2 regions of the Pseudoalteromonas sp. B160 genome follow, and region 1 is predicted to be linked to the other one. Evidence: predicted binding sites of a transcription regulator. Region 1 holds the regulator's gene; the other holds the start of a gene.

Region 1 (7,719 bases):
AAACCTGTGGTATTAATTTCTGCGGGCGTTGGTCAAACACCGATGCTGGCAATGTTACAAACATTATTATGTGATACATCGAATCAAGCGGTCACCTATTTACACGCCTGTGAAAATATCCTGCAGCATTCATTTAGTCAGTTTTTGGCTGAGCAAGCCGCGGCGCATACTCGATTAAATTACTACACTTGGTTTAATCAAGGTGGCGAGGGAGCTGAGTTTACTGGATTGATGAATGTCAGCGCTGTTGCTGAGCAGCTACCGCTTGAAGAAGGTGATTTCTACATCTGTGGCCCAACGGGGTTTATGGCTGCAATTAAACAGCAATTACTCGTATTAGAAGTTGCTGCTGAGCGTATTCACTACGAGGTGTTTGGCCCACATCAAGATATTTAATGACGAAACTAAATGCAGGTTTTAAGTGAAAAGGCGCGAAATGCGCCTTTTTTATGGTTTTGGCTATTTAAAGTACAGCATTGCTATTTTTCGCTGCCAAAGCTTGGTTTTGCCATGCGGTAAATAATTTTTGTTGCTTGTCGGAAATTTTTAAACCATAGGTTTTTTGCATATAAAAATAAGCATCGGCAATGCGTTTTCGTGCATAAAAGGGCGGCTCTACCACACGCTGTTTAAAATCTACCTTTACTTGGCAGCGACCATATTGGCTTGCATTACCTGCAATCATGCCAAAGCTGTAATTAGAGCGGTCTGCGTTTATTTCACCAATTGCCGGAGCGAGATTATTTATATCAGCTTCCATTTTCCGAAATTGCGCACTGACTTTAATGCAATTTTTTCGGCCGCCCTCTTGCCAGCATTGTAGCTGGTGACCAAATTCCCATGCAGACACAATATGTTCCCACTCAATCCGAGTTGCGCGCGCATTTGGTTTGCCTGAACGAGTAACCGCATTGCGAGGCACATAACCACATGCATTTGGGTCGGGCACCAGTTTTTTACCTTGGCGTTTAATATTACAGCCACAATAGAGGCTGGTGGCGTTATCAGGAAGGGTTTCGATGAGGTGTTTTTTTGCGCTGTAAAAACTGGTGAATTGTTCTGCATAAAGGTTAAAACTCACACAACACAATACCAGCGCAATAATTAAATGCGGCATATCCAATCACTTTAGTGAACTACAGGAAGCGCTAGTTTAGAGCGATTATTCAAAAAGTAAATCGCTTAACTGTGTGATGTAGTGGGAATTTCAACTCATCTACAAGGTAAGGTTAGCTACTTGGGCGACGGGAAGTACGTTTTCTAAAACGGATATTCTGTAGTAATAAAATAAAGCCAGTTAAACAAAACAATATGCTACTGGCTGCAAAACTAATTAATAATGGGTTATTAAAATCTTCACGTTGATCATAGTCCATTATGTGTAACATCCAGAAAAAATCGAAAATTCGCCAAATTGTGCTGCGAACAGTAATAACTTGGCCACTATCAGCGGATAAATATAGTGTGGTGTTAAACGTATCGTCAAAATTTACTTGCCAAATATTTTCTTTAAAGCCAACTTCGCGAGTACCTTTAGCTAGTTTGATCGCGTCTGTTACTTGCGCATTAATTAATAGATGAGCTTGGGCATTGGCAATAATTTGCGCTTTACTCGGTGCTACCAAAGGACTGCCAGTAACTCCGTTAAAGCTGTACTCACCGTTACTGTTGCTCACAATAATGGTAGGGATTGTTAAAAAGTGACTATAACTAATTTGTCTTGGCTGAGTAATTTGTGAAACGATATTATCAACTGAGGCTAGATAATCAGCTTGTTTGAATGGGTTATTTAATTGCCGCGCAGCTAAATGTTTACCGTGAACTTTTTCAAGCGGTATAGCACTCATAATTAAACCACCGAGTAACCATGCAAAAATTTGTAGCGCTAATAAGTAACCTAACCATTTGTGAAACTTACGCGCATGTTTAAAAATGCGTTTATCCATAGTGACTACCTGTTTGTTATTAGTGCGGTATTCTATAAATTATATTGAGTTTGCCAATGTGGCAAATTGTCGCATCAACAAAATAAAACTAGCTACTCTAGATTTGGTATATACGCAAAATTAGGTTAAAGTTTGCGTTGTTATTAACGCAGGGTAAAAATGAAACAATGTCGGAAATTCAATTTTTAAATGTAGATCTAGAGCTTGAATCAAAGCAAGATATTAGTTTGTTAGTTGCAGACTTAAAAAAAAGTGCTGTGGTTTTGCATTACGATAAAGATGAGTACCGTCAACTAGCACGTATTGAGTCTAATGAAGACGTTATCTCACCAGATAAAGCGATTAACCACTTATGTGAGTTAATTGAATCTTGCTCACGCAATGCATTAAAGCAGTGGTTATCATGCTCAAAGCGCACCTTTGATATTGGCTTTGAATCAGGCACTTCGCCAAAATGCTTTAATCAAGCGCTCAGTGCCGATACTTTATTGCGTATTTCTGCTATTGGCGCAGGTATTGAAATTACAATTTATCCACTTTCAAGTTAGCCTTTTCGCTCTACAATTGCTGCGGTCATTCTTGATACGCAGCACAGTTCTCCACGACTATTGGTGATTTTTATTTCCCATACGGATGTACGCTTGCCTAAGTGTAGTGGTGTTGCTATCGCGGTTAATAAACCATTACGTGATGCTTTTAGATGATTGGCATTGATCTCCTGGCCAACACAATAAAACTTTGTAAAATCAACAGCAAAGTTTGCAGCATAACTCGCCACCGTTTCTGCAAGTACAACATTTGCGCCGCCATGCACCATACCCATAGGGTTATGATGAGCTGGGATCGCGGGCATCGTTGCTACTAAATAATCATCGCCTATTTCACTTATTTCAATGCCCATGGTTTTCATCAATGTGCCTTGACCACTTATGCCGTCATCAAGTTGCTTACATTGTGCTAGGGTGATCGGTTGATACCAAATACTCATCTGTCTACCTCACTAAGTTATTTACTAAATCAGTCTACACTTTTAAACATTTTCCTACAGTTAAGATCATAAAAATAGATAAAATGTACCTATATTATCTAACTGTTAATGGATCTTAAGGATGAAAGTAAAGGTATTTGGATGTGGTGCAATATTATTGATGAGCCTTGTTGCTCAGCCGCAGGCTGTTGCTAGTACCCAACATCAACTCGATATTGGTTTTACCGATTTAGCTGGTTTAGATGAATCTTTTTTAGGCGCACGATACCGATATTTTGCGCAAGATCTTGAATCTTTGACTGGTCCATACGAGCTAAAAGCGTATTTAAATCAAGTCAATAATTATGCTATTGGTGGGTTTGCTAATGATGATTTTAGCTATTTAAATGCCGATGCTGCCATCTATGGTCCCGCAGGATTAGTTATTAGTGCCAGCGCGCAGCGCCTCTGTGAGGATAATAGCTATTGGCAAAATACTGATTATTTAGTGAGTGCCGCTGTTGGTAAGCAAATGAATGAACAGTTACAACTAGGGTTCAATGTATATTACAGTCGCTTAGAGCGCCATGATATGTGGTTTGGCAAAGATAATGAAAGAGTCGCGGTTGAATGGACTTATGCACCTTATGTTCGTTGGACAAATATAGTTAGCAATCAAGGTTGGGATTTAGAGCTAAAGCAATTGGCAGGGCGTTATCGTTATGTGCAGGGGCAGGCGGTTTATTATGTAAATCAAGCATGGTCAGTGGGAGTCGTTGCCAATATTCGGAATCAGAAAAATCTAAAAGACAACTATGAACTGCAAACGCAATATTGGTTTAATCAACATGTAGCATTAAAGTTTGGTCTTGGATCTGCGCTTGATTCTGGAAGTGGTTTAAATAGTATGAGCTTGTTATTAACGGCGCGATTTTAAGCCAATTTATATTTGCGATTTTCAGATAACTGTATATACTCACAGTTAAATGTACTGTATGGAAAACCAGTTGTATGCGCCCATTAACGAATCGCCAAGCTCAAATTCTCGAACTTATTAAAGTTTTTATTAAAGATACCGGTATGCCGCCAACCCGTGCTGAGATTGCGCAAACGTTAGGTTTTAAAAGTGCTAATGCAGCGGAAGAACATTTAAAGGCATTAGCGAAAAAGGGCGTTATTAAAATGAAGCTCGGTGCTAGTCGAGGTATTCAGTTAGTTGAAGAGGATGAGCCGGAACAACTTGGTTTACCTCTAATAGGCAGAGTTGCCGCTGGTGAGCCTATTTTGGCAGAGCAGCATGTTGAAAGTCATTGCAAAATAGATCCACTCTTGTTTAAACCGGCTGCTGATTTTTTACTGCGTGTGCAAGGCATGAGTATGAAAGACATTGGTATTATGGATGGCGATTTATTGGCAGTACACAGCACTCAAGTTGCTGAAAATGGCCAAGTGGTGGTTGCCCGTGTTGATGACGATGTAACAGTAAAACGCCTTGAAAAAGCAGGTAAAAAAGTTTTTTTACATGCTGAAAACGATGAATTTTCACCGATTGAAGTGGATCTTGAACATGAATCTTTCAATATTGAAGGGTTAGCTGTTGGGGTGATCCGCAACGCTGATTGGATGTAAATTTTTTGATCTGTATTTTGCACCAAATTGGTGAAGTTTGGTGCATTTAATTTTTTACCGCTTTAATGGCTAGATTTTATACTTAGCTATAGCGTCCTAAGCCCTATCAAATCTACTTGTCAGCTACTTTTAGCCCTCTAATATTATCCCTAATTACAAAATAACGCGCTGATTTTTAGCTGTTATTTATGCACCAAAAAAGAATTTAATTGCTCTTAAAACTTGCTAATTGTTCATTTTTTAACTAATTGGTTAATACACTGTCTTAACAGCTACTTTAAAAGTCTAACAATTTTGCTCAATAGCATAATTTAGGGTTGCGTTAATATTCAGTAACAATAAAAAATAACGAATTGGCGCGAATAAAGCTGTGCCGCCTTTTCGCTTTGCGTTTTGCAATAGCATTTAAAGGAGCCGTCACATGGGTAAATTGAGCTCTACCTTGTGGCTTATATTGTTTGTTCTACCGCAGCAAGTATTGGCTAATAGCCAGTTTAATATGCGTAAGGGCGTAACAGATATAAGTAATGATGTTTATCAGCTGCACATGACAATATTTATTATATGTTGTGTGATTGGGGTCATCGTGTTCGCCGTGATGTTTTGGGCACTGATCCACCACCGTAAATCTAAAGGGGCAAAACCAGCCCAATTTCATGAAAGTACTAAAGTTGAAATCCTTTGGACGGCAATCCCGTTTGTGATTTTAATTGGTATGGCAATTCCTGCGACAAAAACTTTGATTGCAATGGAAGATGCTAGTAAAGCTGATCTCACGATTAAAATTACTGGTTCTCAATGGAAATGGCATTATGAGTACATGGGTGAAGATGTTGAGTTTTATTCAATGCTTGCTACACCTCAAGATGAAATAACTAATCTTGCAAATAAAAACCCTAATTACCTGCTTGAAGTTGATAAACCTTTGGTGTTGCCAATTAATCAAAAAGTACGATTTTTAATGACCTCAGACGACGTTATTCATTCTTGGTGGGTGCCTGATTTTGCAGTGAAAAAAGATGCTAACCCTGGGTTTATCAATGAAACTTGGACCAGAATTAATGAAGAGGGCATTTATCGAGGGCAATGTGCAGAACTATGCGGAAAGGATCATGGCTTTATGCCTGTGGTGGTTGAAGCTAAATCTGAGCAAGCATTTGCAAACTGGCTGAGCGAAGCTAAGCAGGCAAAAGCAAACGCTGCAATTGCTGATGCTGCATTATTAGATCAAACATTACCAAAAGAAGAATTAATGACACTCGGCGAGCAAGTCTATATGGCCAGTTGCGCTGCGTGTCACCAACCAACAGGTATGGGCTTACCAGGGTTTTCCGGCGCTCAAAGGCAGTCCGGTAGTATTAGGAGATATTAAAGATCATATTGATGTAGTGCTTCATGGTCGCCCAGGTACCGCTATGCAAGCATTTGACAAGCAGTTATCAATCAAGCAGCTAGCAGCTGTGATCACCTATAAGCGTAATGCATGGGGCAATGACACTGGGGATGTAATTCAACCGAGTCAGATACAAGCCGCGATTGATGCAACTTCGGAGGCTAAATAATGAGTAGCGTAACAGAGCAACAACATGATCAAGCTGCACACCATGATGGACATCATCATCCTGCGAAAGGTTTTAAACGCTGGCTTTATACTACTAACCATAAAGATATCGGTAGCTTATATTTAATTTTTTCGTTGACGATGTTTTTAATTGGTGGCGCCATGGCGATGGTGATCCGCGCAGAGTTATTTCAACCTGGCTTACAGTTAGTAGAGCCTCACTTTTTCAATCAAATGACCACAGTACATGGCTTGATCATGGTATTTGGTGCCGTTATGCCGGCCTTTACAGGATTGGCTAACTGGATGGTACCACTCATGATTGGCGCACCAGATATGGCATTACCACGGATGAATAATTGGAGCTTTTGGATTTTACCTTTTGCTTTTATTATTTTACTGGCATCCCTGTTTATGCCAGGTGGTGGCCTGGCATTTGGCTGGACTTTTTATGCACCACTGTCAACAACTTACAGTAACGATAATACCGCATTATTTGTTTTTGCTATTCACATCATGGGTATTAGCTCAATTATGGGCGCAATCAATGTGATTGTAACTATCGTTAATTTACGTGCGCCAGGTATGACTTGGATGAAGCTGCCGCTGTTTGTGTGGACATGGCTTATCACCGCTTTTTTATTGATTGCTGTGATGCCGGTATTGGCCGGTGCTGTGACTATGGTATTGACTGATAAGTATTTTGCAACCAGCTTTTTTGATGCTGCTGGGGGCGGTGATCCGGTGATGTTCCAGCACATATTTTGGTTTTTTGGTCACCCTGAAGTGTACATTATGATTCTGCCAGCCTTTGGCATTATCTCGACTATAGTGCCGACCTTTTCACGTAAAAAATTATTTGGTTATGCCTCTATGGTATATGCCACATCTTCGATTGCTTTACTTAGCTTTATAGTTTGGGCGCATCATATGTTTACCACAGGTATGCCTGTCGCTGGCGAATTATTTTTTATGTATGCAACTATGCTGATATCGGTGCCAACTGGGGTCAAAGTATTTAACTGGGTAGCCACCATGTGGCGTGGTTCGATTAGTTTTGAAGTGCCTATGTTATTTAGTATTGCGTTTATTGTGTTATTCACTTTAGGTGGTTTCTCTGGGTTGATGCTGGCGATTACTCCTGCTGATTTTCAATACCATGATACTTATTTTGTGGTGGCGCATTTTCATTATGTGTTAGTGACTGGGGCGATATTTTCAATTATGGCCGGGGCGTATTATTGGCTGCCAAAATGGACGGGAAATATGTTCAATATCACCTTGGCTAAATGGCATTTTTGGTTGTCTTTAGTGAGCGTGAATGTATTGTTTTTCCCTATGCACTTTGTTGGTTTGGCCGGTATGCCGCGCCGGATTCCTGACTACGCACTGCAATTTGCAGACTTTAACGCGATTATTAGTATTGGTGGCTTTGCTTTTGGTTTATCACAATTGTTATTTGTGGTTGTAGTATTTAAGTGTGCACGAGGCGGCGATAAAGTGCCCGCCAAAGTGTGGGATGGTGCTGAGGGTTTGGAATGGGAGGTGGCATCGCCTGCGCCTTATCATACTTTTGAAACGCCACCGGAGATTAAGTAATGAGTCATGCACCACTG
Region 2 (7,719 bases), 1.7 Mb from region 1:
ATTGGTCAAAAAGAGCACCGCTACCAACACCGATAATAGAAACATTACTAATTTCTTTTAGTTCAATTAGATCTGGCCCAGTATTGCAACTATCTCCAGATACTTTACTGGTGTTGCCATGATTTATGGTGCCTTCAACGTGGATGATAATTGGTGTGTCACTTGATGCTCGGTTACATAAAGCCTGATGAATTTGGGTTCCAGTTGTTGCATAAACAACATCGCCACCAGCACCACCTGTTGTACCACCATTCGTTGCGGCAAAGCCTGACGCATTAGCAAGTGCACTGTTTCCATATATAGCAGTTGTTATGGCCAAAGCATGCAAAGAATATTTAAATAACGTACGTTTATTCATTGGTTGTTCCTAATTACTGTATGTTCAGATCAAAACAATCAAATAAATTAATTGTTAAAAATGTTAACACAATCAAGTCCTGTTTATGCTTGTACCGCAGTGCTACCGGTGGCATTATTGCGCTAAAAATGACTTTCTGCAATGCTAATTACTGATTGATTAGTTTTAATTTCATCATTTAGTTTTGTTTTTATGCGTTTTAAATAAATATATTTAATTAAAATTAATGGGTTAGGTTTTGTTTTAATTATTTTAAAAAATATAAAAATAATAACGATTTATTTTCTAGTTTTTATTATAGTGTTTTTTGATACTTGAAATTTAGTTAACATTTGTTCCTTTATTGTTTTTTGATATGACTAGATATTTGCATGTTACGGGGCTGGTTCTAACGCAATATTGATATGCTTTATGGATGAGTTAGTTGTTTACAGGTGTTGTTGTGAAGTACTAGAGTATGTTGACCTTTCAGAATTAAAATTTGTTTAATCTAGGAGTGATTTAATCGTGACAAGAGGTTTTTAACCTAGTGGGCTCGCTACTGCTACCGCGTTATTCTACTGGCGGAAGTAATCTGAGCTTCGGATAATAAATCTATCTCCAGCGGCTATTTTTCAATGTTAACTGCGTTGAATTTATTTGTAATAGGCATGCTATTGACGCGTAAATTCGCCTTATTTTCCCTGAAAATTTTGGCTGGAGAGTAAAAGTAATATTAGTGCTTTAAATCAATGCGTTAGAAAACACATGAACCAAAATTTAGGTTAAGCAACAAAGAGTTAATCGCACTTAGACAGACCACGTTGGCTTGCGAGTTTTTTGAATTTATGATTATTTATAAATACTTACGGTAAAAACTATACTCTAAGAAAGTGTTACACGCTGTGGCATTTTTTATATTTTTTACCACTACCACACGGGCATTCATCATTGCGGCTAATTTTTATATCTGCAACAGGGAAGATCTCACCATCGAGATAACGCCACTGGCCATCTTCTTTTATGAAGCTTGATTTTTCATGCAGCTGGCAAAACAAGTTTTGATAAAAATAGCTAACACAAAATTCAACACAACCAGTGTATTCTTGCTGGTCTGCACTGATCACAGCTAATTTTATAAAGCGGCAACTATTAGCAAAATCAGCAATTTCTTTGATTGGGTTTGCTGCTTGTTTTTTTTGTGCATAAGTTTGGTAAATATACTTAGCATTTTTTAAGGCATAAGCAACAAAGCGAGAGCGCATTAGTTGCTCTGGGCTTGTTGCTTGTATATTGCCTAAGTGCAATTTTTCACAGCAATCGCTATAGCTTTGTTCGCTGCCACATAAGCAAAGACTGTCAGTGAGTGAGGTCATAAATAAAATACGCTTTATTAAAAAACGGCATTTTAACAGCTTATTGTGCTAATGCTATCTCTGTAGCTTGTTGGGTTTTAGTAAAACAGTATAGTTTTGCACTCGCTTGGTCTAACTTTAATGACAGGTTAGCTATTTGATTGTCTTTCACAATGTCTGTCCAGGTGATCACCGCTGCAAAGTTACCGTTATGTAGTGCTGAATTTAGTACATACTCTAAATTAACCAGATGCTTTTGCCTAATCACTAATAGTTTACTGGTATCAATAGAACATGAATCAAGTAAAGCTTTACTTGGTACGTGATCCGGTGCAATCAGTAACGTCCATGCGTTTTTATTATTGTAATGGTGTAACACCTTTAGAAGTTCAAAAGTTGCAGAGATCTCATCTTCTATCTGAATCAAATTTACTGATGCGCTTAAATTATCTTGTTGATAGCTTTTAACTGTTCTGATGGTAATTGGCTGTAACATAAGTTTCACTCACTGGTTGTTTATACAGTACTCATATACAGTAGTTTATACAGTGTTTGTGTGCAAGTGTTTTTTGCTATCTTTTTGAACGATTTTTAAATTTATTTGATACCATCAGCTTTGAAAATGTGCAGAAAATTAAATAATACTATACAAAACAATGTATTAATTATTTAAATTGAGGTGGCAATTGATTTTAACGAAAAGGGTAGATTAGTCCCTTTTCAAGGTGAGTTGGGGATCAGGTGAGCAAACTGCTGTTGGTGTATTTGTTCATACAGTGTTGCAGCATAACACTGGGCATCTTTAAAGCGGCGGGTGGCTAGATGTTTACGTAAATCAGTTAAGGCGGTTGTTGCAGGCTCATAGCCTTGGCTACTGGCTAAACTTAGCCATACTGCGCCATGAAAAACACTAGTAGGTACGCCCTGGCCTTTGATAAAAAATAATCCTAGATAAAATTGGGCTCGCTGATTACCTGACATTGCAGCTAAGCGCATCCATTTAGCAGCGAGAGGAGGTTGATCATTTTTTAAATAATACAGGGCTTTATTAACAGTGTTATCAGGAGTATCAGCTTTAACCGCACTGTGTGGGGCTTTGCTCGGTTGGGTGATAAACGATAATACGTTTTCTAACTGTTGTTCTAAATCTAAGCCAATTGGCGAGGTATCTGTCATAGTGCCACACATATTATTGTTGTCATTTACCTGCTCAGTTTAGTCTAATATCAGGTTAATTGTCCTGTTATTCTTGAAATATATGATAAAATCACGCAATTATTGTCATCTAAAATGAAACTCACTTATGCTCGACGCGTTATTTAAAATTAGCGACCACAACTCGACTGTGCGCCGCGAATGTATTGCCGGCCTCACTACCTTTATTACTATGGTTTATATTGTGTTTGTCAACCCTGCTATGTTGGCTGAAGCTGGTATGGATCAAGGTGCTGCGTTTGTGGCAACTTGTATTGCTGCGGCTATTGGCTGTTTTATCATGGGCTTTTGGGCAAATTATCCGTTAGCTTTGGCTCCTGGTATGGGGCTTAATGCCTTTTTTACTTATGGTGTTGTGTTAGGCATGGGCTATACCTGGCAAGCAGCATTAGGGGCTGTGTTTATGTCGGGCTGTATTTTCTTGTTCCTGAGTTTGTTCAAAGTCAGGGAGTGGATAATTAATGCTATTCCATTGGTGTTAAAGCAAGCCATTGCAACAGGAATTGGAGCGTTCTTAGCGTTAATTGCGCTTAAAAATGCCGGGATCATTGTGGCCAGCCCTGCAACATTAGTGCAACTGGGTGATATAACGGCTGCCGGTCCATTGTTGGCTATTTTTAGCTTTTTTGTTATTGCAGCGCTACTTTATCGTGATTTTAAAAGTGGTGTTTTGATCAGCATTTTATTAGTAACTGTGATCGCGCTAAGTCTGGGTTTGGTAGAGTATCAAGGCGTGATATCTATGCCTCCTTCAATTGCGCCTACTTTTATGCAACTTGATTTTTCAGCGGCGTTTGAGTTGTCAATGCTTAGCGTCATTTTTGCATTGTTGTTCGTTGATTTATTTGATACATCAGGCACCTTAGTTGCGGTAACTCAAAAAGCAGGTCTTGCTGATGAACAAGGTAATATGCCTCGTTTAGGACGAGCATTAAGTGCTGATAGCGCCGCAACCATTGCCGGTTCAGTATTGGGCACTTCGACCACAACCTCATATATAGAGTCAGTTGCAGGAGTATCTGTGGGTGGCAGAACCGGACTTACAGCTGTGGTTGTAGGAATGTGCTTTTTATTGATGATGTTTTTTGCACCCTTGGCGAAAATGGTGCCAGCTTATGCAACTGCGGGAGCTATTTTATATGTGTCGGTGCTAATGCTACAAAACCTTAAGTTTGTAAATTGGGATGATATGACAGATGCCATTCCAGTGAGTGTGGTATTACTGATGACACCGCTAACATTCTCCATTGCTCATGGCATTGCACTGGGCTTTATTTCTTATACAGTCGTTAAAGTATTGTGTGGTAAACGAGAACAAGTAAGCATCAGTGTGTGGATATTGACTGCGATGTTTGTGATCAAATTTGCGTTTTTATCTTAGTGAGTTACTAGGGTCTGTTGACTTATCAAGGTTGAATTTTCAGCAGTCTGTTTGGTATTTAGGCAAGGCAGAACCTATGTGATGTGGTCATTCCCCATAAATAGGTGATAACGCAGCATCAATGCCAAACAGGCGCTGCCCGAAGGGTTCTGCCTAGGGGCAATTAACTCTTTGTTACTTTGGATGTAAGTAAGGGGCGTGAGCAGGACGCGGAAGCTTTGCTCGGTTTTTACTTAGCCCACTAGGTTACAAACCTCGCGCCGCGATTAAATTGCCCCTAGTTTGAACAAATATTAATCCGCAAAGGTCAACAGACCCTAAGTTAATACAAAGAAAAAGTGGTTTACCACTTTTTCTTTGGTGCAAAAAGTACGTCTAAATCGTCTTGTTCTTGCTCTGCTTTTTCTTCAGTGCTGTTGCATTAGATGCTTTAAGCTCTGTGCTTATTGCTTCTAAATAACCTTCGAGCTCTTGGCGTTTAGTGGTTATATAGTCATCGCTATAAGCGACTGCAGATACAGTAGCGTAGGCTTTTTCAAAGTATTGGCGTGCAGAACCGACCATATTCGCAGAGCGTGCGGAGATACCTCGTTTAATCTGGCTTTCAATATTAATTCGTAATTGGAGTTTTTCTAAGCGCTTGTCTTCAGCAATAAAAATTTGGCTGTCTACTTTCCCTTTGCCATGCTCTGAACGAAGTACTGCGCGTACTTTCTTAATACCTTGGATTAGTGCTATTAATTGCTTGTCGTTATCGGGTAACACTAAATTTTCTAAGTTAGTGGTGTCGATTGAGTCTCCTAAACGTTCTTTTGCTTCCTTTAAGCGATTCTTTAACTCTTTCGAATTGGGTGATAGCTGCACCATAGCGACTAAAGCATCATGAATACGCCGTTGTAGAATACGTAAAATATGTTCTGACATAGGGATGTTTGCGCTATTTAATAGAACGTCTTCTGATTCTTCAATGATTTTTTTTGTTTGGTTAAGTCTTTGCGGCGTTCTGTTTCTTGTTTCTCTTTATGCTGTTGTACCGCACTGACCCAGAGGGCAATGACAATCAGTGCAACAATCAACATAATAATAATAGAAACGATCATGGTTTAGGTCTCAAATTTCACAAACTAATAATTTTAATCTTACATTAAATATATGCTAACAGGATAGTTTTGCGCGGCTTATGTAAAAGAATTCACTTTCTCATCATTTATTACTATCTGCGTATGATATTTTTTCATTTTGAGCATCAGCTTAAAAGATGGCTACCTCAAGGCGAGGGATTATGCTAGCCTAAGCAGATAACCTTATAAATACGATTCCAGACAGCCTTTTTCTATTGTTAATCAGAAAAAACTTGGCTTGACGCGATGTAGCATTTATAAATAAGCAGTATAACTACACTAAAAAATGCAGCCATGAAATTACAACAACTCAGATACATCGTCGAAGTCCAAAATCATAAACTTAATGTTTCAGCAACCGCTGAAAGTTTGTTTACCTCACAGCCAGGTATTTCTAAGCAAGTACGTATGTTGGAAGATGAGTTGGGCGTGCAGATTTTTGGGCGAAGTGGAAAACACTTAACCCATGTTACCAGCGCGGGCACTGAAATAATTAATATTTCCCGTGAGATCCTTTCTAAAGTAGAGGGTATTAAAGCGGTTGCAAATGAGCATACACTACCTGATCAAGGTAAGTTGAATATTGCCACCACACATACCCAAGCACGGTATGCACTGCCAAGTGTGATCCAAGGATTTATGAAAAAGTACCCTGCGGTGTCATTGCACATGCACCAAGGTACGCCGCAGCAAATTTCTGATGCTGCTGCTCGTGGCGATGCTGATTTTGCAATTGCCACTGAAGCACTACATTTATATTCTGATTTAGTGATGTTACCTTGCTATCACTGGAATCGCAGTATTGTGGTGGCAAAAGACCATCCACTAGCTAAAAAAGCAGAGTCGCTAACCGTTGCCGATATTGCCCAGTATCCACTTATTACTTATGTATTTGGTTTTACTGGCCGTTCAGAACTTGATAAAGCATTTAATGCGCAGGGACTTGAACCACACATTGTATTTACTGCAACTGACGCCGATGTGATTAAAACCTATGTACGCTTAGGTTTAGGTGTGGGTGTTGTAGCATCAATGGCGATTGATCAAATTGCAGATACCGATTTAGTGTGTATTGATGCCAGCCATTTATTTGAAGCCAGCACCACTAAAATTGGCTTTAGAAAAGGCAGCTTTTTACGTACGTATATGTATGACTTTATAGAGCGTTTTGCACCACATCTGACCAAAGAGCGGGTTGAGCGAGCGAGTTTACTACGTAATCAAGATGACGTAGATAAGCTGTTTGAAGATATAGAATTACCGGTTAAGTGACTTTAATCTGTTGAAAACAAAAAAGCCGCATATTGCGGCTTTTTTAATGACTATAAACCTAACACTCAATTATATTTACAGCTAAGCCACCGCGAGCGGTTTCTTTATATTTAGTTTTCATATCGTTACCAGTATCAAGCATGGTTTTAATAACTTTATCCAATGATACTTTTTGCTCGCCACTACCACGAATAGCCAAACGCGATGCATTAATTGCTTTGATAGCTCCCATAGCATTACGTTCAATGCACGGCACTTGTACTAATCCACCGACAGGATCGCAGGTTAACCCTAAGTTATGCTCCATGCCAATTTCCGCGGCATTTTCTACTTGTAATACACTGCCACCGACAATTTCAGTCAGTGCACCAGCAGCCATTGAACATGCGACGCCAACTTCGCCTTGGCAACCAACTTCAGCACCTGAAATTGAGGCATTCTTTTTATATAAGATGCCAATTGCGGCGGCAGTTAATAAATAACGAGTTGCAATATCGCGGTCTATTTCTTTAATGAATGTGTGGTAGTACATTAATACCGCAGGTAAAATACCTGCTGCGCCATTAGTTGGTGCTGTAACTACACGGCCACCTGCAGCGTTTTCTTCATTAACAGCAAGGGCAAATAAATCCACCCAGTCCATTGCGCGAAGGGGGTCATTGCTGACTTCAATATTGAGCTTTAAGTACAGGCTAGGGGCGCGACGTTTTACTTTCAAACCACCAGGTAAAATTCCTTCGGTGCGCATACCGCGTTCAATACAGGCTTTCATTACTTGCCAAATATTGAATAGTTCATCTTTTATTTCATCTTCTGTGCGTAAGGTTTTTTCATTTTTCATCATCAAGCTTGATACGCTATAACCTGACTCCTTACACATTTCTAATAATTCTTTGGCACTGCCAAATGGAAAGGGCTGGGTTTTCTTCACGGACAGTGAGCGCAGCTTGTTTTTCGTTTTCAAATTCTTCATCGGTAACAATAAAACCGCCGCCAATTGAATAGTAAACTTTACTATGGAGTTTTTCGTCGCCTTTA

The links. The regulator LexA, encoded in region 1, represses DNA repair genes until DNA is damaged. The targets are predictions, from matches to a motif close to TACTGTATNNNNATACAGTA.
Region 2: P4S61_RS15795 (SulA-like leucine-rich domain-containing protein) is a predicted target of LexA. The motif match lies at 2,199-2,218, and genes of this name have one in related genera.

What each region holds. Positions count from the first base shown of each region.
Region 1 is NZ_JARLUX010000001.1:1,636,258-1,643,976, reverse strand. Features, by position in the region: gene hmpA (NO-inducible flavohemoprotein) at 1-396, shown strand, start outside; gene P4S61_RS07610 (endonuclease) at 464-1,117, opposite strand; gene P4S61_RS07605 (hypothetical protein) at 1,230-1,946, opposite strand; gene P4S61_RS07600 (hypothetical protein) at 2,114-2,494, shown strand; gene P4S61_RS07595 (PaaI family thioesterase) at 2,491-2,934, opposite strand; gene P4S61_RS07590 (hypothetical protein) at 3,056-3,850, shown strand; gene lexA (transcriptional repressor LexA) at 3,925-4,542, shown strand; partial or broken gene coxB (cytochrome c oxidase subunit II) at 4,964-6,104, shown strand; gene ctaD (cytochrome c oxidase subunit I) at 6,104-7,702, shown strand; gene P4S61_RS07570 (cytochrome c oxidase assembly protein) at 7,702-7,719, shown strand, end outside.
Region 2 is NZ_JARLUX010000001.1:3,367,121-3,374,839, forward strand. Features, by position in the region: gene P4S61_RS15785 (pectate lyase family protein) at 1-358, opposite strand, end outside; gene P4S61_RS15790 (YchJ family protein) at 1,234-1,713, opposite strand; gene P4S61_RS15795 (SulA-like leucine-rich domain-containing protein) at 1,754-2,188, opposite strand; gene P4S61_RS15800 (sel1 repeat family protein) at 2,413-2,868, opposite strand; gene P4S61_RS15805 (NCS2 family permease) at 2,996-4,288, shown strand; partial or broken gene P4S61_RS15810 (hypothetical protein) at 4,632-5,388, opposite strand; gene cysB (HTH-type transcriptional regulator CysB) at 5,704-6,681, shown strand; partial or broken gene P4S61_RS15820 (L-serine ammonia-lyase) at 6,740-7,719, opposite strand, start outside.